DNA from 2 places in the Bacillus sp. C-3-6 genome. Region 1 is predicted to be linked to the other one. Evidence: riboswitches for the same ligand, from Rfam matches in the RefSeq annotation. Region 1 holds a riboswitch; the other holds the start of a gene.
What was found. Region 1 has a riboswitch for cyclic di-AMP ahead of ACW0JX_RS03985 (SipW-dependent-type signal peptide-containing protein). Riboswitches for the same ligand answer to the same signal wherever they lie in the genome.
Positions count from the first base shown of each region.

Region 2: linked by a shared signal. The riboswitch ahead of ACW0JX_RS09230 (APC family permease) and the one ahead of ACW0JX_RS03985 (SipW-dependent-type signal peptide-containing protein) in region 1 are both predicted to bind cyclic di-AMP.

Region 1 covers NZ_CM137247.1:776,452-788,699, forward strand. The annotation lists gene tenI (thiazole tautomerase TenI) at 1-347, shown strand, start outside; gene thiO (glycine oxidase ThiO) at 340-1,449, shown strand; gene thiS (sulfur carrier protein ThiS) at 1,465-1,668, shown strand; gene thiG (thiazole synthase) at 1,671-2,441, shown strand; gene thiF (thiazole biosynthesis adenylyltransferase ThiF) at 2,434-3,453, shown strand; gene thiD (bifunctional hydroxymethylpyrimidine kinase/phosphomethylpyrimidine kinase) at 3,469-4,281, shown strand; cyclic di-AMP (ydaO/yuaA leader) riboswitch at 4,367-4,514, shown strand; gene ACW0JX_RS03970 (hypothetical protein) at 4,608-4,994, shown strand; gene ACW0JX_RS03975 (hypothetical protein) at 5,008-5,241, shown strand; gene ACW0JX_RS03980 (hypothetical protein) at 5,245-5,367, shown strand; cyclic di-AMP (ydaO/yuaA leader) riboswitch at 5,502-5,647, shown strand; gene ACW0JX_RS03985 (SipW-dependent-type signal peptide-containing protein) at 5,744-5,848, shown strand; gene kdpF (K(+)-transporting ATPase subunit F) at 5,848-5,925, shown strand; gene kdpA (potassium-transporting ATPase subunit KdpA) at 5,945-7,612, shown strand; gene kdpB (potassium-transporting ATPase subunit KdpB) at 7,626-9,716, shown strand; gene kdpC (K(+)-transporting ATPase subunit C) at 9,733-10,314, shown strand; gene kdpDN (KdpD-like non-kinase potassium sensor) at 10,371-11,525, shown strand; gene ACW0JX_RS04015 (MFS transporter) at 11,550-12,248, opposite strand, start outside.
Region 2 covers NZ_CM137247.1:1,771,835-1,784,082, forward strand. The annotation lists gene ACW0JX_RS09185 (MFS transporter) at 1-1,218, opposite strand, end outside; gene ACW0JX_RS09190 (TetR/AcrR family transcriptional regulator) at 1,266-1,841, opposite strand; gene ACW0JX_RS09195 (peptide ABC transporter substrate-binding protein) at 2,222-3,850, shown strand; gene ACW0JX_RS09200 (GNAT family N-acetyltransferase) at 3,902-4,432, opposite strand; gene ACW0JX_RS09205 (Nramp family divalent metal transporter) at 4,634-5,929, opposite strand; gene trhO (oxygen-dependent tRNA uridine(34) hydroxylase TrhO) at 6,408-7,367, shown strand; gene ACW0JX_RS09215 (hypothetical protein) at 7,578-9,053, opposite strand; gene panE (2-dehydropantoate 2-reductase) at 9,229-10,173, shown strand; gene ACW0JX_RS09225 (hypothetical protein) at 10,238-10,366, opposite strand; cyclic di-AMP (ydaO/yuaA leader) riboswitch at 10,506-10,652, shown strand; gene ACW0JX_RS09230 (APC family permease) at 10,797-12,248, shown strand, end outside.

The sequences.
Region 1 (12,248 bases):
AAAAGTTTTCGTATTTGCATGTCGGTTATTCTGTGCATTCGCTAGATGAAGCGATAGTAGCATTTAAAAATGGAGCGGATTCACTCGTTTATGGTCATGTATTTCCGACAGATTGTAAAAAAGGTGTGCCAGCGAGAGGGCTTGAAGAAATTTCTGACATTGCAAGGTGTTTATCTATACCGATTACAGCAATTGGAGGAATTACTCCAGAAAACGCAGTGGATGTCCTTACTAACGGTGTAAGCGGTATAGCAGTTATGTCCGGAATTGTAAGTAGTAGTGACCCGTATAGCAAAGCGAAATCTTATAAGGAATCAATAAGAAAGTGGGCGGAAAAATATGTGTGAGAAGTATGATGTAGCGATTATTGGTGGTGGTGTAATTGGTAGTTCAGTTGCACATTTTCTAGCAGAAAGAGGACATAAAGTAGCGATTGTAGAGAAGCAAAGAATTGCATCGGAAGCTTCAAAAGCAGCTGCTGGTCTACTTGGTGTTCAGGCAGAATGGGATGCGTATGATCCGCTATTTGAACTTGCTAGAGAAAGCCGAGCTATATTTCCACAACTTGCAGCAGTTTTACGTGAAAAGACGGGTATTGATATTGGATATGAAGAAAAAGGAATTTATCGTATTGCTCAAAATGAAGATGAGAAGGAAAGAATTCTTCAAATTATGGATTGGCAGCAAAAAACAGGTGAAGATTCCTATTTTCTAACGGGAGACCATGTGCGGGAAAAAGAGCCGTATCTATCCGAATCTATTATAGGAGCAGTATATTATCCGAAAGACGGTCATGTTATTGCACCAGAGCTTACGAAAGCATTCGCACATTCTGCGGCAATGTCAGGTGCTGATATATATGAACAGACAGAAGTGTTTGATATTCGTATTGAAAATAATAAAGTGACTGGAGTTATTACAAGTGAAGGTATTGTCACATGTGAGAAAGTCGTTATTGCAGGAGGTTCATGGAGCACGAAGTTACTCAGTTATTTTCACCACGATTGGGGGACATATCCAGTTAAAGGAGAAGTGGTTGCGGTAAGAAGTAGAAAACAACTTTTAAAAGCACCTATTTTTCAAGAAAGATTTTACATTACTCCAAAGCGCGGTGGACGTTACGTAATTGGGGCAACAATGAAGCACCATACGTTCAATAAAACTGTGCAGCTAGAAAGTATAACTTCTATATTAGAGCGTGCTTATACAATATTGCCAGCTTTAAAAGAAGCAGAATGGGAAAGCACGTGGGCAGGATTAAGACCACAATCGAACCATGAAGCTCCTTATATGGGAGAGCATGAAGAAATAAAAGGTTTATATGCTTGCACGGGCCATTATCGAAACGGTATTTTATTAAGTCCTATTTCTGGCCAATATATGGCTGATTTAATAGAAGGAAAGCAAGAGAATTATTTGCTAGATTCATTGCTTTCTAGAAGAGTTTAGAAAGGGGATGGAAGTTTGAATTTAAAAATTAATGGTAACCAAATTGAAGTGCCAGCGAGTGTAAAAACAGTAGCTGAGCTACTTACACATTTAGAACTAGATAACAGAATTGTTGTAGTAGAGCGTAATAAAGATATTTTACAAAAAGATGATCATACAGATACATCTGTTTTTGATGGAGACCAAATTGAGATTGTAACTTTCGTAGGAGGCGGTTGATTATGTTAAACATTGGACCATTTTCATTTCATTCTAGACTGTTATTAGGAACAGGTAAATTCCCTGATTTTGACGTACAGCAAAAGGCAATTGACGTTTCTGAAGCTGAAATTTTAACGTTTGCAGTACGTCGTATGGATATCTTTGATGCAAAGCAACCTAATTTATTAGAGAAACTTGATGTGAAAAAATATACGTTATTACCAAATACAGCAGGGGCAAAAAACGCTGAAGAGGCTGTTCGTATTGCAAAATTAGCAAAAGCTTCTGGGCTTTGTGACATGATAAAGGTAGAAGTTATTGGTGATGATAGAACGTTATTACCGGATCCGGTAGAAACGTTAAAGGCATCTGAAATGTTACTGAAAGAAGGATTTATCGTACTTCCGTATACATCTGATGATGTTGTATTAGCACGTAAATTACAAGAGCTTGGCGTGCATGCGATTATGCCAGGAGCATCTCCAATCGGATCAGGACTTGGTATTGTAAATCCATTAAATTTGAGCTTCATTATTGAACAAGCGGCAGTACCAGTTATCGTTGATGCCGGTATTGGTAGCCCAGCTGATGCGGCATTTGCAATGGAATTAGGAGCAGATGGCGTGTTATTAAATACAGCTGTATCAGGAGCAAAAGATCCTATTAAAATGGCACAGGCAATGAAACTAAGTATTGAAGCAGGACGTTTAGGATTTGAAGCAGGTCGTATTGCACGTAAGCGCTGTGCAACTGCAAGTAGTCCTTTAGAAGGAATGAGCGTAGTTGAATAATCGATATTCTCGCCAAGAACTATTTTCTCCAATTGGAGCAGAAGGGCAGCAAAAGATAAGAGAAAAGCATGTACTTATTATCGGTGCAGGTGCATTAGGTAGTGCAAATGCAGAGATGTTTGTAAGAGCGGGTGTTGGCAAGATAACAATTGTTGACCGTGATTATGTAGATTGGAGTAATCTGCAAAGACAACAATTGTATGCAGAGAGCGACGTAAAGAATAATCTCCCAAAAGCTATAGCGGCTAAAAAACGTTTAGAAGAGATTAATAGCGATGTAACAATAAAAGCTCTCGTTCAAGATGTAACAGCTGAAGAGCTAGAAGAACTTGTTACAAACGTTGATGTAATTATTGATGCGACTGATAATTTCGAAATACGCTTTATTGTGAATGATATAGCACAAAAATATTCTATTCCATGGATTTACGGTGCATGTGTAGGTAGTTACGGTCTTTCTTACACAATCATTCCTAGTAAAACACCATGTTTATCATGTTTATTGCAGTCGATTCCGCTTGGCGGGGCAACATGTGATACAGCGGGTATTATATCACCTGCTGTATCTCTTGTCGTTTCTCATCAAGTAACAGAAGCTCTTAAACTGTTAGTAGAAGATTACGAATCACTTCGAGATGGGCTTGTATCGTTTGATATGTGGAAGAATGAGTATTCATGTATGAATGTGCAAAAGCTTCGCCAGCATAATTGTTCTTCATGCGGAGAGAATGCATTATATCCGTATTTAAATAAAGAGAACACATCAAAAACAGCAGTTTTATGCGGGCGAAATACAGTTCAAATTAGACCACCTCATAAAGAGGAAATGAATTTTGAACAATATAAAGAGTTGCTGGAAGGTCGCGTGAATGATTTAAATGTAAATCCATATTTACTATCATTTTCTGTTGAAGACAAGAGGTTAGTCGCCTTTAAAGATGGCCGTGTGCTCGTACATGGAACGAAAGATATAAGCGAAGCAAAAACGATTTATCATCGCTATTTTGGATAGAAAAGGATGAGTGGGATGAAAGTGAATAAAGCTTTAACAATTGCAGGGTCTGATAGCGGCGGCGGTGCTGGAATTCAGGCAGATTTAAAAACATTCCAAGAGCTTGGTGTATACGGAATGACGGCTATTACGGCAATTACTGCTCAAAACACGCTTGGCGTTCAAGGGGTATATCCTGTTCCGTTAGAAGGTATTACAGAACAGCTGAATTCAATTGGTACGGATTTAACACCAGATGCAGTGAAACTAGGAATGTTATTTAGTAGTGAAATAATTCAAATTGTTGCAGAACAAATTAAAAAATTTGGCTGGAATAATATTGTGCTAGATCCCGTTATGATCGCAAAAGGCGGTGCATCATTATTACAGCAAGAAGCAGTTCATGCATTAAAAGAATATTTATTACCAGTAGCAACCGTTATAACACCGAATGTTCCAGAAGCAGAAGTGTTAACTGGGATGGAGATTCATAATGTTGAAGATAGTAAGGAAGCTGCAAAAGTATTGCACGAATTAGGTGCTAAATATGTGCTTATGAAGGGCGGACATGCAGAATATCAAGGTAATGAAGTAATTGATTTCCTCTTTGATGGAGAAGAATTTATTGAGTTTAGAAGCGAGCGAATTCCTTCAAAGCAAACGCACGGAAGTGGGTGCACATTTGCTTCAGCGGTTACAGCAGGACTTGCGAAAGGATACTCAATTGAAGATGCTGTTCAAGAAGCAAAACGATTTATTAGTATAGCAATTGAAGAGCCATTGAATATTGGTAGTGGTCATGGACCGACGAATCATTTTGCGTATAAAGTGAATAGAACGCGTGTATAGATAAGTGAAAAGCCAGTTTTATAACTGGCTTTTTTTCTGTTTACTTTTTCAAAATACAGGAGTAATATATCAGCCAGAATATATTTTTTTGTAAACGCTGAGTCCAATTATATGGAGCGGAGGAACCAATTTGTGCAGTGTCACTAGGGGTGAATCTTTCAAATTTGAAAGTAGGGCTACTCTCAAAGCCCGAATCCGACAGCTAACTTCGTAAGCGTCTTGAGAGAGGACGGTGCCATGATGGATACATCACTTCATCGATCTGATTAGTATAGGGGAATATCAATCTATGTTTGATTTCTTTTATACTAAGGAGGATGAGGTACATGGAACTAACACTTATTTGTGTTGGAGAAGAAAGTAAGGTAAATAGTTTAAGAGATCTAGTTGCATTTCAACATGAGTTAGTTATTTTTACAGCAAATGAAGAGGTAGCGGCTGAAGTTAGGAATTGTGGGTTTGATTGGACTTATAGTTGTAGTAAGGAGCAGGATTTTACTAGTATTTGTGAGTGTATTAAGAAGGTCATTTTACTAGGGGATGAGCTTCCAATCGTTAGTTTCTTCACAGAACACATTCGTTTTTCTTTTCAAGCACCTATTACTGTTGTTACAAGGAATAAACGATATCCAGCGAGGCTCTATGAAACAATTGGAGCTAAGTTTGTCGTGTTTACAAATTGTGATAATATTTCTTTTTTATTTTTTGAATAGGGCGGGGGAAGAAATGATGAAGGTACTATTACTTGGAGATATAGCAAATCGTTGGGCAGTATCGGTAGAGCGAGTTCAAGAATTGGTCCAGATTGATCCCCTTTTTCCAGGGCCATATATTATATTACCATCAAAAGATGCTTTGTATTTAGAGATGGATATTACTGAGTATGAGCAGCTACATGCAGAATTGACACAAGTTTATATTCGTGGGAGAAATTTACGTGCATTTTTACGAGGAGAATAAAGGTTGAATAAAAAAGAGCGAATGCTGAGTGCAACAAGCTATGCACTTCATGTCATTCGCTCTTTTTATTTCATATTTAAAAGGTCATTTTTAAGAAAAGAAAAGAGAAATAAAGAAAATAGATGAAATAATAGTAATAATCTTCAATGTAAGCGTTTAAATGAATGTAAATATTATTATTTTCAGCAATTTCGCCCTTTACAAGTGAAATATAGAGGAGTATATTTACTCTCATAAATCATTCATAAAATTTCCAAAAAAACCTAAAATCGCTGAGTTCCAGAAATGGAGCGGGGGAACCAATTTTGTGCATCGTCACTTGGGGTGAATCTTTCAGTTTTGAAAGTAGGGCTACTCTTTAGGCCCGAATCCGACAGCTAACCTCGTAAGCGTTTAGAGAGGAGGTTTACTTTTTGTTGTTCATTTTTTGAACACTGAGTAGAGCTCAGTGTTCTTTTTTAATATTTAAATGGTAAATTTTAACAAAAAGAGAGGGATCGTTATGTTAGATGTTGTAATGGTCGGGATTTTTATTTTATTAGTTGCATCGATGGCAAGTCTTGCAAGTTGGTCAGATAAAGTTGTGAAAGAAGGAAAGCAATCATGATGATTGTCTTATCGGTTATTGTCGCAGCAATTACAGTGTATTTAGTGTATGCATTATTAAATCCAGAGAAGTTTTAATTAGGGGGAATTATTCATTATGATTTGGGTTGCAGTCATTATTACAATGCTCTTGTTTATTTTAGTAGCAAAGCCAACGGGGATTTATTTAGAAAAAGCTTTTCAAGGTAGCAAAACGTTAGATAAAGTATTCGGGCCTTTTGAAAAACTTATTTTTAAAATTACGGGTGTAAAAGCATACAATCAAACGTGGAAACAGTACGCATTATCATTAGTTTTATTAAATGGATTTATGATCGTTGTCGTATACTTCATTTTCAGATTACAAGGTGTGCTGCCACTAAATCCAGCGCATATTGAAGGGATGGAGCCTACGCTCGCTTTTAATACAGCAATTAGTTTTATGGCTGATACAAACTTACAGCATTATAGCGGTGAAAATGGTTTATCTTATTTATCACAATTAATCGGAATTACATTTTTAATGTTTGCGGCACCAGCAACGACATTAGCGCTCGTTATGGCTTTTATAAGAGGACTTGCTGGAAAAGAACTTGGTAACTTTTTCGTTGATTTTACGAGAGCGTTAACGAGAGTGTTTCTTCCTATCGCATTTATTGCGGCACTAGTTTTTGTCGCACTTGGCGTACCACAAACGTTAGATGGGGCGGTTACAGCACAAACGATTGAAGGTGCAAAGCAAAGTATTTTACGCGGACCTGTTGCATCATTCGTTTCCATTAAGGAACTTGGAAATAACGGCGGTGGATTTTTCGGAGCAAACTCTACGCATCCTTTCGAAAATCCAGGACAAATGAGTAATATTTTGCAAATGATGCTTATGATGTTATTACCAACAGCACTTCCATTTACGTACGGACGAATGGTCGGAAATAAAAAACAAGGCCGCATCCTTTTCGTGTCACTATTTATGGTATTTTTACTAGGGTTTATAACGATTACGACATCTGAACTAAACGGGAACCCGGCATTAAATGGAATGGGTATCGAACATGTACAAGGAAGTACAGAAGGGAAAGAAGTACGATTTGGAACAGTATTTTCTTCACTATACGCAACAGTAACGACAGCTGCTGAAACAGGCGCTGTTAATACGATGCATGATACGTTAACACCAATTGGTGGTCTAGTTCCCCTCGTAAATATGATGTTAAATACAGTGTATGGCGGAGTTGGAGCAGGCTTTGTAAACATTATTATGTATGCAATTATCGCGGTGTTTATATCTGGGTTAATGGTTGGACGGACACCAGAGTTTTTAGGTAAAAAGATTGAAGGTAAGGAAATGAAATTAATCGCAGTCACGATTTTATTTCATCCATTGCTCATTTTAGGATTTTCGGCATTAGCTCTTTCAACAAATTTAGGAACGGATGCTATTTCTCATTCCGGTTTCCACGGTTTAACACAAGTTGTATATGAATATACATCGTCAGCTGCGAATAACGGATCTGGATTTGAAGGATTAGGAGATAATACACCGTTTTGGAATATTACGACTGGTTTAGTTATGTTTTTAGGACGCTACTTCAGTTTAATTACGATGCTAGCTGTGGCAGCTTCGTTGAAAGAAAAAACGGTAGTGCCAGAAACAGTTGGAACGTTCCGTACAGATAATAGTTTATTTGGTGGCATCTTCATCGGAACGATTGTAATTGTCGGTGCATTAACATTTTTCCCGATGTTAGTACTCGGACCAATTGCAGAATTTCTTACATTGAAGTAATGGAGGGTAAATGATGAGACCGGTAGTAGTAAAAGAAAAACAATTAAATAAGTCACAAATACATGCTGTAGAAGATGAAGTTAGACAAGCGAAAACGATGGATCGTGATATCGTAACACATGCGATGAAACAATCCGTTGCGAAATTGAATCCGAAAGTCATGATAAAGAATCCGATTATGTTCGTTGTGGAAATTGGATTTATCATTACGTTCATTTTATCTTTTCTTCCAAGCAGTTCTAGTAGTATACCAGGATGGTTTAATATAACAGTTTCTCTCATTCTATTATTTACAGTTTTATTTGCGAATTTTGCAGAAGCATTAGCAGAAGGCCGTGGTAAAGCACAAGCCGATTCTTTAAAGCAGTCGAAGAAAGATGTGTTTGCAAATGTTGTAAAAGAAAATGGAGACATTGTCCAAGTTTCAGCAACTGATCTTAGAAAAGGTGACGTTGTTATCGTAAAACAAGGAGAAATGATTCCGAATGATGGCGAAGTAATCAAAGGATTAGCATCTGTAGATGAATCTGCAATTACAGGGGAATCAGCTCCTGTTATAAAAGAAGCAGGCGGTGATTTTTGTTCCGTAACAGGTGGAACGATGGTCGTAAGTGATGAAATTACAATTGTCATTACGAGTAATCCTGGTGAATCATTTATCGACAAAATGATTTCTTTAGTAGAAGGAGCTGCTCGTCAAAAAACGCCGAATGAGATTGCTTTAAATACAGTATTAACGAGCTTAACTCTTATTTTCTTGATCGTCGTTGTGACGTTGCCGATTTTTACAAATTATTTAGGTTTTCAAATTGATACAGCTGTACTCGTAGCATTGTTAGTATGTTTAATTCCAACGACAATTGGTGGTTTGCTATCAGCGATTGGTATTGCTGGGATGGACCGGGTGACAAAATTTAACGTGTTAGCGATGTCAGGGAAAGCAGTAGAAGCTGCGGGCGATATTAATACAATTATTTTAGATAAAACAGGTACAATTACTTTTGGAAACCGGATGGCTCATACATTATTGCCTGTAGGAAATGAAACGATTGAGCAAGTTGGAAAGTGGGCTGCTATTAGTTCTGTTTTAGATGAAACGCCAGAAGGTCGATCTGTTATCGAGTATGTGCAGGGAAAATCTATATCATATAATAGAGAACTTGCAGAACAAGGGGAGTTTGTTCCGTTTAAAGCAGAAACGAGAATGAGCGGTGTTGATTTACAAGACGGAACGAAAGTGAGAAAAGGTGCTGTCGGTGCTGTTATTGAATGGGTTGGGTCACAAGGTGGAACAATTCCGAAAGATGTAAATCAAAAAGCAGACTTAATTTCAAAAGAGGGCGGAACACCACTTGTAGTTGCAGTAGATAATCGTATTTACGGTTTAATTTATTTAAAGGATACAGTAAAACCGGGTATGCGTGAGCGTTTTGAACAGTTGCGTCAAATGGGGATTAAAACGGTTATGTGTACAGGTGATAATCCGTTAACAGCAGCAACGATTGCAAAAGAAGCAGGAGTAGATGAATTCGTTGCCGAGTGTAGACCAGAAGATAAAATTGCGGTTATTAAAGCAGAGCAAGATAAAGGGAAACTTGTAGCGATGACAGGTGATGGTACAAATGATGCTCCGGCATTAGCACAGGCTGACGTTGGATTAGCGATGAATAGTGGTACGACAGCTGCGAAAGAAGCAGCAAATATGATTGATTTAGACTCGAATCCAACGAAAATTATTGAGGTTGTAGGAATTGGTAAGCAATTGTTAATGACACGTGGTGCATTGACGACATTTAGTATTGCGAATGATATAGCGAAATATTTTGCAATTATTCCAGCAATGTTTACACTTGCGATTCCGCAAATGGAAGCACTAAACATAATGAAGTTAACATCACCACTGTCAGCGATTTTATCAGCATTAATATTTAACGCTGTTATTATTCCATTACTCATTCCGTTAGCGATGAAAGGTATTGCATATAAACCGATGAGTTCTAATGCATTGCTTAGCCGAAACTTACTTATTTATGGGCTTGGCGGAGTTATCGTTCCGTTCATTGGAATTAAAGTAATTGATATAATTGTCGGCTTGTTCATATAAGGAAGAGGGGAAAAAGATGGAAAAGAAACAAAGTATACTATCACCAATTATCCGTATTACTTTTACATTTCTAGTGTTGTGTGGACTTGTATATCCACTTATTGTTACTGGTATTGCACAAGCCGTGATGAAGGATAATGCGGATGGAAGTCTAATATATAATGATAAAAATGAAGTGATTGGTTCTAAATTAATCGGGCAAAACTTCACGGATCCACGTTATTTTCAAGGGCGTGTTTCTAGTATTGAATATAAGGCTGAAGCATCTGGTTCAAATAACTATGCACCATCTAATCCAGATTTAGAGAAACGAGTAGAGAAAAGTATTGAAGAGTGGAAGAAACAAAATCCGAGCGTTCCAGTAACAGAAGTACCTATAGATTTAGTGACAAATTCAGGTTCAGGGCTTGATCCTGATATTAGTCCAAAGGCGGCCTCGGTGCAGGTGGATCGCATTTCAAAATTAACGAATATTTCGAAAGAAAAACTTAATCAATTGATTAAAGATCAAACAGAAGGTGCTGCACTTGGTTTATTTGGAGAAGATCGAGTGAATGTCTTAAAGCTAAATTTAGCATTACAAAAATTAATGAAATAGTAACAGTGCTACCTCAATCTAACGGATTGAGGTAGCGTTGTTTCGAATGAAAGGTAGTGTTTATTTTGTATGCAGATGATTATGAATCGAAGTTTCAAAGGCGAACGCCAGAGGAATATTTAGAATATATTCGTCAGCAAAATCGCGGAAAGTTAAAGTTATATGTAGGAGCAGCTCCAGGCGTAGGAAAAAGTTATAAAATGCTCTTTGATGCAAGGGAAATGAAAAAAGATGGAATTGATATTGTAATTGGTTTAATTGAAACGCATGGAAGAAAAGAGACGGAAGAAGCAATTGCTGATTTAGAAAAAGTTCCTTTGAAAGAAATACAGTATAAAGGAAAGGTATTTTATGAGCTTGATGTGGAAGGAATAAAAAAACGCGCGCCGCAAGTAGTCGTAGTGGATGAACTTGCGCATAGTAATGTTCCTGGTTCTAAGCATAAAAAACGTTATATGGATGTGCAGGAATTGTTAGAGGCTGGTATATCGGTATTATCAGCTTTTAATATTCAACATTTAGAAAGTGTTCATGATATTGTAGCTCAAATTACGAATGTAAAAGTAAGAGAACGAGTTCCAGATTTTATTTTACAAAAAGCAAATGAAATTCAGCTCGTTGATGCAACACCGGAAGTACTTCGGAAGAGGTTAATAGACGGAAAGATATATAAAGAAGAAAAAATTCAGCAAAGCTTACAAAATTTCTTTACGCTTAATAATTTAGGAGCACTTAGGGAATTATCACTTCGCGAGGTTGCCGATGATATGGACGAGAAAATTAGCCAAACAGTAATAGAACCAATTGGCGTAAAAGAAAAAATTCTTGTTTGTGTACAATACAGTTCAACAGCGGAGAAATTAATAAGACGGGGATGGCGCATGGCTGATCGGTTAAATGCTGAATTGTATGTATTAAATGTTGAAAGAGAAAATATAGACTCTCTTTCAGCTGGTAAAAAACAAACAATTGAAGAGTGGAAGACGCTCACGAATCAATTTGATGCAAGTTTTGTATTAGAAGAAGCAAAGGGAAGAAAGCCAGCAGATGTTATTATTGAAGTGGCAAAAAGATTACAGGTGACGCAAATTTTACTTGGACAATCGGCTAGAACAAGGTGGGAAGAAATACGAAAAGGCTCTATTGTAAATGAAATTATGAGACAAACAAAGTATATTGATATTCATATTGTTGCGGATCAAAGAGGATAAATAGAGCCGACCTTTTTGGGGGCTCTATTTTGCTTTTTGTACAGAATGAAAACTTAGCATTTTCATTGCATATAAGATTACAAGTAAAAACATAATTGCGCCTAGGAAGAAAATCCAAAAGTAATTTTGGTTAAATAAAAGAAATCCACCTATAAGTGGCCCTGTGCCCATACCAAGATAGCGGATGAAGTTGTACATACCGATAGCTGTTGCACGTTCTTGCACGAATTCTTCTGTTAATAAAGTAGTGTGAGTTGGCATAGAAAGTCCCATACTAAAACCGTACAAAGATGTAACGATAATGATGAATGGGATATTGATGTTATATATGAAAGAGAATAAAAAGACACATATAATATTGAAGTAACTCGTAATAAATAAAGTTTGCTTTGTTGTGAGGCGTTTTTGCAAAAACTTGTAGCAAAAACTTCCTAGCATGATAGAAAGAGACATTGGTACAAACATAAGACCAATTTCACTTGCAGCTAGATAAAATGAATTTGCTAAAATGCTCGGTAAAAAAACGAGAAAGCAAAAGTAAATACAAAATTGAATGAAGCCAATAAGAGTAATAGAAAATCCAGTTTTATTTTTTAAGATAAGAGAGTAGTTCTTTTGTGCTTTAGACTGCTTAATTACATTTGGCTTTGTTTCTGGAAGTAGTGAAATGTTTATAATTAATAAGATAATGCCAAGTGTAGATAAAAAGAGAAATACAGATAA
Region 2 (12,248 bases), 1.0 Mb from region 1:
GGACATGTATTTATTTTTGGTTTTTAATAAACTTATTGTATTATTGTGTATTAAATGAACTATTAAGGCGATTAAAGGTAAAGCAGCTCCAATGAGTAAAGTTACTTCACTATTAAATTTATAGTAAGTATAACTTCCAATCCATGAACCAAAGGCTCCTCCCAAAAAGAAAATAGTCATATATAATCCATTAAGTCTGTTTCTTATCTCGGGATTCAAACCAAAGATAATTTTTTGACCTAATAATAAATTTCCTGCTACACCAATATCAATGCAGATACCTGAGATAAGAATTAAAATTATGCTAAATAGTGAATGATCTTGAACAAAGAATAATAGTACGATCGATAATAGTACGAGTGCCAATGATACATTAGTCATTGTAAAAATATAACCTTTATCTGCTATTTTACCAATAGTAGGAGTTAATAAAGCTCCAGCAATTGCAACAAAGCCAAATAATGCAATTTCATTATTTGAAAAATGTAATGGCTCTGATCTTAATAAAATTGGAATAGCTGTCCAATAAAGGCTAAATGCAGCAAATAAACATGCGTGATAAAAAGCTCTTTGTTGTAAAGGAGAAGTATTTATTAGTAGCTTTACCATAGAAGTTATTAAATTTGGATATGTCATGTTACTAGTTGAGATAACTTCATAGTTGGGTAAAAATTTTAGAATTAACAGTAATACGGTAACTAGGGTTATTAATGAAAAAAGAAATACCATTCTCCAGCTAAACCACTCTGTTATTCCGATAGATAATGGGCGAGCAATCATAATCCCAATCAATAAACCACTCATCACTTTACCCACATATTTACCTGCCTCTTCAATTGGCACGATTCTCATTGTTAGTGGAACTAACATTTGAGCTGCACAGGCCCCAATGCCAATTATAGTTGTTAATAGTAAAAAAATAATTCCGTTTGTCGAAATTAGCGTACCAATTAATGAAAAAATAGTTAACCCGATAAGAATTCCTATTATTTTCTTACTTTTCAATAAATCAGCCATCGGTACGATAAAAAATAACCCCAATCCATACCCAATTTGTGTCAAAGTAGTGAGCAATCCAGATAAATCAGAAGAAATGTTCAGATCTTTTGCAATGAATTGTACAATTGGTTGTGCATAATAAATATTTGCAGCAAGTGAACCACAACTAATTGCTAAAATAAATATTAGAAAATTTGTCTTTTTAGTCAATTTTATCATTCCTTTCTTTTTGGAACGTTCATTCCGGAATCATTAAAAAAGAAAGACTATAGGTCTGCAATAGTCTTATCTACTAGATGATAGGCTGAATTTTTCTCTTTTTTATATTTAGACATTACATTCAAACTATGATTTAAACTTAATAAAGAATATGCAACTAATTCAGTATCAACCTCTTGTGAAATTTCTCCTTTCTTTTTTCCTTCTTCGATAACTTGCTTAAATACTTTTTCAAGTTCATTAAAATCATTTATGAGTATTTCTTCTATGGCAGGGTCAATTTGTCCAATAAGCAGTGAAGAATTAGTTATCATACAACCTTTTGGAATTTCACCTGAATAACATTTTTCAATATGTTGATAAAAAAAGGATTTAAGTGATGCTTTTGTGTTTATACCACTAAAAAGTAAATTTCTCTTTTGAGAGCCATAATTTTTATAATGTTCCAAAACTAGTTTAAATAGTGCATCCTTATCTCCAAAGCTATCGTAGAGAGTAGATCGACTTATACCCATCGTTTCAATAAGATCTGATATATATGTAGCATCATAACCTTTTTCCCAGAATAAATGCATAGCTTTATTTAAAGCGTGTTCTTTGTTAAAACTAATACTTCTACCCAATTTATAACACCTCCATTCATGTAACTTAGTATAAATATTCCGGAACGATAAGTCCAGAATATTCGTCTTAATTTCCGAAAGTTTCGTAAAATATCCGTAAATGTTAATTTGGTATTGTGGTATTTAGATGCTATAAAATAGAAAGTATGTATTGAAGCGACAATTAAATTCGATTTTATTGAGGAAAAGTTAAGCTCCTATTAGTTTATATGTTTTTTTCGTTAAAAATCGAAAAGATTCCAAGGTAATCCATATCCTTTTAAAAGGATAGCTTTTTTCTTGAACGAATAAATATTCAAAAGAATGTCGCGTCTTTCTGTTAGTATTTCTGCTATAATATATTACGCTTTATAATATTTTATATTTAAGGAGAACAACTCATGAAGCGAAAAAAGAGTCATTTAATGGTAATGGCACTTGTTACATCTTTATTATTAACAGCTTGTAATAATAAAGCGGATAAAAGTGACACAGAGGTTAAAAAACAAGTGTTAAATGTAACAGTATCAGAAGAAATTCCTTCTCTGGACACTGTGAAAACAACAGATGGTACATCAGCACACATTATGCAGAATATATTTGAAGGGTTATATGTATTAAACGATCAAGATCAGCCTACTCCAGCCATAGCAAAATCGTTTAAAAGAAGTGAAGATGGTAAGAAATATACATTTGACTTGCGTAAAGATGCAAAATGGTCAAATGGGGATAATGTAACAGCAAATGATTTTATATTTGCTTGGAAACGTGCAATTAACCCTGAAACAGCCTCTCAATATGCGTCCATGCTCTTTTATGTAAAAAATGCGAAAGAGATCAATAAGGGAACAATGCCTCTTGATGCACTTGGGGTTAAAGCGATAAATAATTATACGTTAGAAGTTGAACTCGAACAGCCAGTTCCGTATTTTTTACAGTTGTTAGCACTACCTATATACTTACCACAGCATGAATCATTTTTGAAAGAACAAGGAAACAATTATGCATTGGAACCTAGTAATCTCATATATAACGGTCCATTTGTATTAGAAAAATGGAAGCATGAACAAGAGTTTCAATTAAAGAAAAATACTACATATTGGGATCGAAAGAAAGTGAAATTAGATGAAATAAACTTTCATATCCTAAAGGATACAATGACAGCTGTAAATTTATATGAAGCCGGAGATTTGGATCGAGTACCTATTAATTCGCAAGTTGTAGACAAGTATAAAGGGAATAAGGAATTACATATGTCGAGTGATCCTGGAATTGCTATGCTTCGTTTTAATGAAAAAAATAACGCGTTAGCAAATAAAAAGGTGCGTCAATCTATTTCATTAGCGTTAAATAAAGATGATTTCGTTGCTCACTTTATTAATAACGGAGCAAAACCTGCAAGTGGACTTGTACCAGTTGGTCATGTAAATGAAGTGACTGGTAAAGATTTTAGAAAAGAAAATGGAGATATTTCCTCATATGATTTGCAAAATGCGAAAAAAATTTGGGAAGAAGCGAAAAAAGAGCTTGGGGTAGAACAAGTAAACCTAGAGTTCTTAACGTTCGAACAAGATAACGCAATACGTATGGCAGAATATATAAAAGGTGATTTAGAGAAGAATTTGCAAGGGTTAACGATACAAATTAAACAACAGCCATTTAAGCAAAAATTACAGTTAGAACAAATAGGTGATTACGATATAACTATGGCAAATTGGGGACCTGACTATAAAGACCCAATTAGTTATTTAGAGTTATTTACGACAGGGAATCCGAATAATAAAATGAATTATTCTAATGTTCGTTACGATGAATTAATAAAGAAAGCGAAAACGGATTTTGTACTAGATACGGAAAAACGATGGGAAGCGTTGCGAGAAGCTGAGCAGGTATTATTAGAAGATGCAGCTGTGGCACCGCTTTATCATATTGGCTCAGCGTATGTACAAAAGGATTATGTAAAAGGGATTGAAAAACATCAATTTGGTGGTATTTATACTTATAAGAATGCTTATATTGCTAATGAATAAATACAAAAAACCTTACTTTTTAAAAGTAAGGTTTTTTACACATAAATTCTATTAAACTGATTTTAATAAAGCGTAAAAATTCGTATCATATGGGATATCATCTTGATACATATAATTTTTTAGAACACCTTCTTTTTCAAAGCCTAATTTTAATAGTACTTTATTGGAAGCTTCATTTTCAAGAAATACAATTGCCCCGATCCGCTTTAAATGAATCGTATGGAAACCGTATGATATAACCTCAGAAACAGCTTCAGTCGCATATCCTTTTCCCCAGTGTTCAGGCAAAAAGGCATAACTTATATTGGCTCGTTTATGCTCAGAAGACCAATCGTGAAAACCAATGGTACCGATGAGTTCTTTCTTGTCTTTTAATTCGATTCCCCATTTTATACCGCTTCTTGCATTGTAGCTCAACTTAAAGTTATGAATGATTTGTTTCACTTGATCAACATCTTGTAACGGTTTTTGGCCATAATAGCGCAGTACATTAGTATTAGAAAAGCATTGTAGTATACGTGGTGCATCTTTTTCGGTAAGTTCTCTTAAAATGAGTCTTTCAGTTTTTAATAAAGGAAACATATTTTCGCTCCTTTTCACATGAAAATAGAATGTATTTGTTATTATATAATTTAATCTGAAAATAAAGATTATTCAAGGCGTAAGGGAATTATTGTCTGGAAATAGATTATATAATTTATCTTAAAAAGAGTTTATAGGATTAATACAAATAATGAATTGAAAAAGGGTATTCCAAATAAAAATTGGAATACCCTTTTTTCATTACCCTACAAATGTTTGATACAGTAAGAAGATATTTAAAACGATAACGAGAGCAGCAATTATCCATGCGATAAATGTTGTTATACGGTGGTTAACGAGTGCACCCATAATCTTTTTATTACTTGTAAACATAATAAGTGGTACAAGTGCAAATGCAATACCGAATGATAAGACGACTTGGCTCATGACTAGAGCGTATGTTGGATTTACACCTAAAGCGATAATTACTAGTGGTGGAATCATTGTAATAAATCGGCGTAAATATAACGGAATATGCATGCGAATGAAACCTTGCATAATAATATCACCCGACATTGTACCGACAGAAGAGCTAGATAGTCCTGCTGATAAAAGTCCAATCCCAAATAATGCAGCCGATACAGGACCTACTAAATTGGTAAATTGAGTGTAAGCAACATCTAAATCTTCAACGTGCAAGCCATTTTTAAAAAATAGTGCAGCTGCTACAATTAACATACTTGCATTAATTGCTCCAGCAATAACCATTGCAATAATAATATCGATAAATTCGAAACGAAAAATCTTTTTCTTTTGTTCGTCAGTTGTTCCGACCACACGGCGTTGTGTTAATGCAGAATGCAAGTATATTGCATGCGGCATAACTGTCGCACCTAAAATCCCTGCTGCAAGTAATATACTGTCTACACCTTGGAATTTTGGAATAAATAGTCCTGAAAGAAGGGGACTTAATTCTGGTTTTGCATAAAAAACTTGAATCCCAAAAGCAATTACTACAATGAAAATCATTCCTGTAATAATAGCTTCTAGTGGACGAAATCCTCTACGTTGAAATTCAAGGATAATAAATGATCCGGCTGCTGTAATTAAAGCGGCAGGTAGCATGGGGATTCCAAATAGTAAGTAAAGCCCCAATGCAGCTCCAATAAATTCCGCTAAATCTGTAGCCATAATAACTAGTTCACCTTGTATCCATAAGCCGATAGACACAGGCTTTGGAAAGTTTTCACGAGCTATTTCGGGTAAATTGTTTCCTGTAGCAATTCCTAATTTAGCTGATAAAGTTTGGATTAATACAGCCATTAAGTTAGAAGCGAGTATAACCCATAATAGTAAATATCCATATTGTGAACCAGCTGCGATATTTGTAGCAAAGTTGCCAGGATCAATATAAGCAACGGACGCGATAAAAGCGGGTCCTAAAAATGGTAACAGTCTTTTCCAGCCTTTTGTTTCTCCACTTAAAGCTAAGTGAGCTGATTGTACAGTTGTACTTTCAGAAGGGAGATGTTTATCTTTTGTTATATCTTTATTCATAGTAGTTTTCCCCTTTAAAATGTTAACTTGATGAAATTATTGTATTTATTCTTACTCATTATTTCAATACATTTAAATATGTTATGTGATAATTTCATTTGAACACGAAAGTTTCCTTAATGCAAATTATATGCCTTTATGCAATGGATGGTGTGATAATGTAAAATGAATTGGGAGTTTATGGTGTGGTGACATGGGGAAACATAGTGAATTAAAGGGCTGTTTTTGAAATTTATGTGAACATAAAGCTGATAATACAGCATATTAATTGATGGAATTGCAATTGTATGATATATAATATATTGGGATTACAACATAACCATAGTGTTATGATGTGTAATCTTGTTTTTTATTTTTGTTAACTGATAGAAAATAGTATAAAGAAAAGAAAATGGGATTCATTTTCTTATTATATATGTTTTGATATGAACGTTAACTTATACATGATTTTAAAAATTAGATAGGTGGTAGAAATACATTGGCAACTACAAAACCATACAGAGTATTACTATATTACATGTACACAACAATTGAAAACCCAGAAGAATTTGCTGCAGAGCATTTAGAATTTTGTAATGCACTTGAATTAAAAGGAAGAATTCTTGTAGCAAAAGAAGGTATTAACGGAACTTGTTCTGGAACTGTAGAGCAAACAGAGAAATACATGGAAGCAATGAATAATGATCCACGTTTTGATGGTATCGTATTTAAAATAGATGAAGAAGAAGGGCATGCATTCAAGAAAATGCACGTACGTCCTCGTCCAGAATTAGTTACACTTCGTCTAGAAGATGACATTAACCCACATGAAATAACTGGGAAGTATTTAGAGCCAAAAGATTTTTATGAGGCAATGAAACAAGAAGATACAGTTATCATTGATGCACGAAATGATTATGAGTTTGATTTAGGACACTTCAAAGGTGCGATTAAACCTGATATCGAATCATTCCGTGAATTACCAGATTGGATTAGAGAAAACAAAGAAACACTTGAAGGTAAAAAGATTTTAACTTACTGTACAGGTGGAATTCGTTGTGAGAAATTCTCTGGTTGGTTAGTTCGTGAAGGTTTTGAAGATGTAAGTCAGCTTCACGGCGGAATTGTAACGTACGGAAAAGATCCAGAAGTACAAGGTGAGCTTTGGGATGGACAATGTTACGTGTTTGATGAGCGTATCGCTGTTCCAGTAAACCAAAAAGAACATGTTATCGTTGGTAAAGATCACTTTACAGGTGAACCATGTGAGCGCTATGTAAACTGTTCAAATCCAGAATGTAATAAGAAAATTTTATGTTCTGAAGAAAACGAAGCGAAATATTTACGTGCATGTTCTCATGAATGTCGTGTAAGTCCACGTAACCGCTACGTAATACAACATGAATTAACGGAAGAGCAAGTAGCTGCTGCATTAGAGAAAATCGAAGCAGGGAAGTAAGCTGAATTCGTATAATAAAAAGGGTACTCCAAGTTTTATTTTGGAGCACCCTTTTTTCATTATACAGTCCTGTCATTTGTCGTTTTTTGTCGGTAAGTCGATATATTTAAAAAATCGCTGATATATTTCGAGTTGCGCTGATATAATCGGAAAATCGCTGATAAAAATTTCACTTACTGCAGCACACCAAGAATTTGAAAATCACCTTCTTTAGTTTTTATCCTCTTTCTCTTTAACGGCAGAAAGTACCGTTTGTTTTACCCAAGCTTTTCTTTGTTTATGCTGTAGACCCCATTGATATAAACTTTGGGCTCCTAAAATAAGTGAAATGACAATGCCGCTAATCGCAATTAATAGAGCGAAAAATTCAAGAGGGGACGATATTTTGTTTGAATCGGTGTTTCTTAAAAGGTCAATCATAGTAAACCCTAACATTTGGCCCACTACAGAGTAGAGCGTTAAAATTAATAATAAAAGGCTATCTTTTTTAGAGGCGACATTTTCTTGATATTTAAACAAACTATCAAGATTTTGTTTCGCGTTTGAGTATAGAACCTCAATATTAAAAAGTTTTCTTAAGCGGAAGAAAATATCTTCACTTTGTGATTGGGATACTAATTCTAAAGAAAAATAATTAGCAGTGAACGAATTGATCGAATAAATTAATTTCTCTATTTCATTAGTATCTTGTTCAATGTTTAGCTCAGCATAGGCGTTTGCCATTTTTAATAAAACAATTTTATGGAATAGGTTTAATAATAAAGCGTAATAAAATTCTCCGTACATTTGACTAGCAAGTTTAGAGATTTCGCGTTCGCCTTCATTTGTTACACATGTAAAAATATGTTCTTCCATAATGAAATAACGATTTGGAGCCCATCTCTGGTAAGCGTGTTTTTTTAAATAGTCATGAATGTAAGGAATGTTATTTGCACTTACATATGGTTTACCATCACTTGTTAATCCGGAAAGACTGGAAGTACGATAAACATCCACTTCATTAAGTTCCATACCTTCTTTTAGTGACAATAAAGTTTGAACGTACATTCTTTGGTCTTCAAAGAAAGGGAAGGTTTGAAAGTATGAACTTCTTAATCTCTTCTTTTCAAAGAAATCAGTTACGCCATGAAATAAATAACCAAAAATGAATTTTTCAACTTGGGAATACTTTTTTCCGTTACATTCAATACAAATAGACTCATTTGTATCAGTTTTAGTTTCAAGTACACGGAAGCGAGCAGCGAATTCGATTGCTTCAGATAAAGTCATGTTTGGAGCAGTGTTTACTTCTCTTCGAATTGTTAAGAAGCCAAGTTCATAAGGACAAAGTGTTACATCAATAGAGTGTATCTTGAATGGGATTGAAATAAGGTTTGTAGTTAAATGTCCAGTTAAGTTAAGGTCCTTTGAATAACGTTGCAAGCCCTTTTGATGCTCTGAATGAGGAAAGAGAATTTTATTTGTAAATGAAAGATAGTATGCTTCCATATTTTGATGTGAAACTTTAAACTCCCCATAATATGTATTTTCATCATCGAGATGATCGAGCCGAAAAGGAAGAAAATCGTTTTTTTGTAAGAAAGGGAACATATTTTGTTCATATCCAGCTTTAAACGAAAACGGGAATATAAATTGGAATATAGCTGTTGCTACACCTTTTTCCTCAATTGATTGTATTGCCTCCATCTACATTGTGTCCTTTCCATATATGCTATAGAAACAACATGCCCAAATTTATTTGAAAATAACCACTCTTTTATACTCAATTGAGAGTGAAAATTCAGCTTATTTAGTAGAGGACATGTATAATGTTATGTATACTAAAAGTTATAAAATTGTATTTTGAAAAGGGGCATGCTGTATGAGGATTTTAGTATTAGGCGCTGGTGGAGTCGGAGGATTTTTTGGTGGCAGATTAGTCGAGAAGGGAGAAGATGTCACGTTTCTTGTTCGTAGTAAACGGAAAAAACAATTAGAGGAAAGAGGACTTGTAATCCGAAGTGTTAACGGGGATTTTTCCTTCCAACCGAAATTAATAACGAAAGAAGAGAGAACTTCTCAATTTGATGTTATTTTATTTTCAACAAAAGCGTATCACTTAAACGAGGCTATTCAAGATTTGAAGCCGTTTGTTGACGATAATACTGTAATCATTCCATTGTTAAATGGTATCGCTCATTTATCACTACTACAAAAAGAATTCGGCGAAGAAAAAGTAATTGGCGGTTTATGCTTTATCGAGACGACGTTAAACGATCAAGGAGAAATTGTACAAACTAGCGCTGCCAACAGACTTGTGTTTGGAGAAATTAAGTCTCAAAATTCAGAGAGAGTAAAGCATATTTCTAAAGCATTTTCAGGTACGAAGTCTAGTTTTGTTTTAAGTGAAAATATTACGCAAGATATGTGGCATAAATATTTATTTATTACTGTAATGTCAGGTGTGACAACGTTAATGCGTGCACCAATTGGACCAATCCGTGAAAGTGAAGGCGGCCGTGATTTTATCCGTAATGTGTTTGAGGAATCTGTACAAATCATGAGAGTATTAGGAGCTCCAGTAAAGGCTAATATTGCCCAGGAACATATGAAAACGATTGATAAAATTTCGTATGATATGAAGTCATCAATGCAACGTGATATGGAAAAGGGTTCGTTTATTGAAGGGAAGCACTTGCAAGGATATTTACTGGATGTAGCAGAGAAATTTTCTATAGCGGCACCATTATTAGAATCTATATATCAAAATTTAAAGGTGTATGAAGAGATGACCTTTAACAAATCTGTAATAGAATTAGATGTATGAAAAAATAAAAAAGATAGCAATATATAAGTGTATTGCTATCTTTTTTATTTTTTTGTATGATAAATTATTTATTTCTTTTCGTTCTATCTGTCAAATTTATTTCCTGTTCACGTTTACCATATAACTGATTAATTTCATTTGCTACTGCATCTAAATATGAATCGGAAAAAATAGGCTTCTTTTCTTTAGACATATGGGTCTCCTTTGCGGATTTTTAATATTCATTATGTATATTTCTCAGCGGATTATGCGCAATCATTTTAATTTTTTTCTTATTAAAAATTTTTGTTTACTTTTTGAAAATAAAGGAGTATTATAATCCACAGTTTCAATTTTCTAAATCGCTGAAACCGCATGGTACGGGGGACCCGTTTTTACGGATTAGTACATAATCCGATGGGGTGAATCCTTGAAAAAGGTAGGGCTACTCATAGGCCCGAATCCGACAGCTAACCTCGTAAGCGTTATATTGAGAAGGAAGGTGGAGCTTGTGCGACAAAAAAAATAATGTCTACAAGTCTATTTCGCTATGGCTTGTAGACATTTTTTGTTTTCTGAAGAAATCGTTTACTGGCTGTAACAAGCAGAAAAGTTCGTACAAAATTATTGGAGAGTGGACAGCATTGGTTTCATCTATTAAAAGATTTTTAATTGGAAGACCGTTAAAATCAACAGAGCTTGGAGAACAAAAGCTTAATAAAACGAAAGCTTTAGCTATTTTATCTTCTGATGCATTGTCATCAGTTGCTTACGGTCCAGAGCAAATTTTAATTGCTTTAGCAGGTGTGGGAGCGATCGCTTATTGGTATTCCATTCCGATCGCTGTTGGGGTATTAGTATTATTGACAGCCCTTATTTTATCTTATCGTCAAATTATTTTTGCTTATCCGCATGGCGGGGGAGCGTATGTTGTATCAAAAGAAAATTTAGGGATGAATCCAGGCTTAATTGCTGGAGGATCTTTATTAGTCGACTATATTTTAACTGTTGCGGTAAGTGTATCTGCAGGTACAGATGCGCTAACATCTGCTTTTCCTAGTTTACATGCACATAATGTAATCATTGCGATTATATTTGTTATATTTATTACGATCTTAAATTTAAGAGGAGTAACGGAATCAGCTTCTGTTTTAGCATATCCTGTTTATTTATTTGTTTTAGCCCTATTTATATTAATTGGTGTAGGCATATATAATATTTTGACTGGTCACGTTTCACCAACTTTACACACGCCGATCGGAACGCCGGTTGCGGGTATTAGTTTGTTTTTACTGTTAAGAGCATTTGCATCAGGTAGTTCTGCTTTAACAGGTGTTGAAGCAATTTCAAATGCAATTCCGAACTTTAAAGATCCTGCGCCAAACAATGCTGCAAAAACATTGCTTGCAATGGGTGCATTACTTGCTGTGTTATTTTCAGGAATTGTATTTTTAGCTTATTATTACGGAGTGACGCCGAGTAAGGAAGTAACAGTTGTTTCTCAAATTGCTGAACAAACATTTGGACGTAATTTCATGTACTATTTCATACAAGGTACAACAGCTTTAATATTAATTCTCGCAGCTAATACAGGCTATTCTGCATTTCCTTTATTAGCGGTTAACCTCGCAAAAGATAAATTCATACCGAGAATGTTTACGATTAGAGGAGACCGTCTAGGTTACTCAAACGGTATTATAATACTTGGAGTTGCTTCGATTATTTTAATTGTAGCTTTCCAAGGACAAACAGAACATTTAATTCCGTTATATGCAGTAGGTGTATTTATTCCATTTACACTTTCTCAAACAGGGATGGTATTAAAGTGGCTTCGTGAAAAACCTGAAGGATGGGCTTTAAAATTAACGGTTAATTTAATTGGTGCAGTTATTAGTTTTATCGTAATGAGCATGTTCTTTTTAACTAAATTTGCACAAGTTTGGTCGATTCTTATTTTCTTACCAGTTATTATCTTCTTATTCCATCGAATTAAGAAGCATTATGATGCAGTGGGTGATCAATTAAGTTTAAAAACTTGCGAGCCTCTTATTCCAATTGAGGGGAATGTAATTGTCGTTCCTGTAGCAGGTATGACG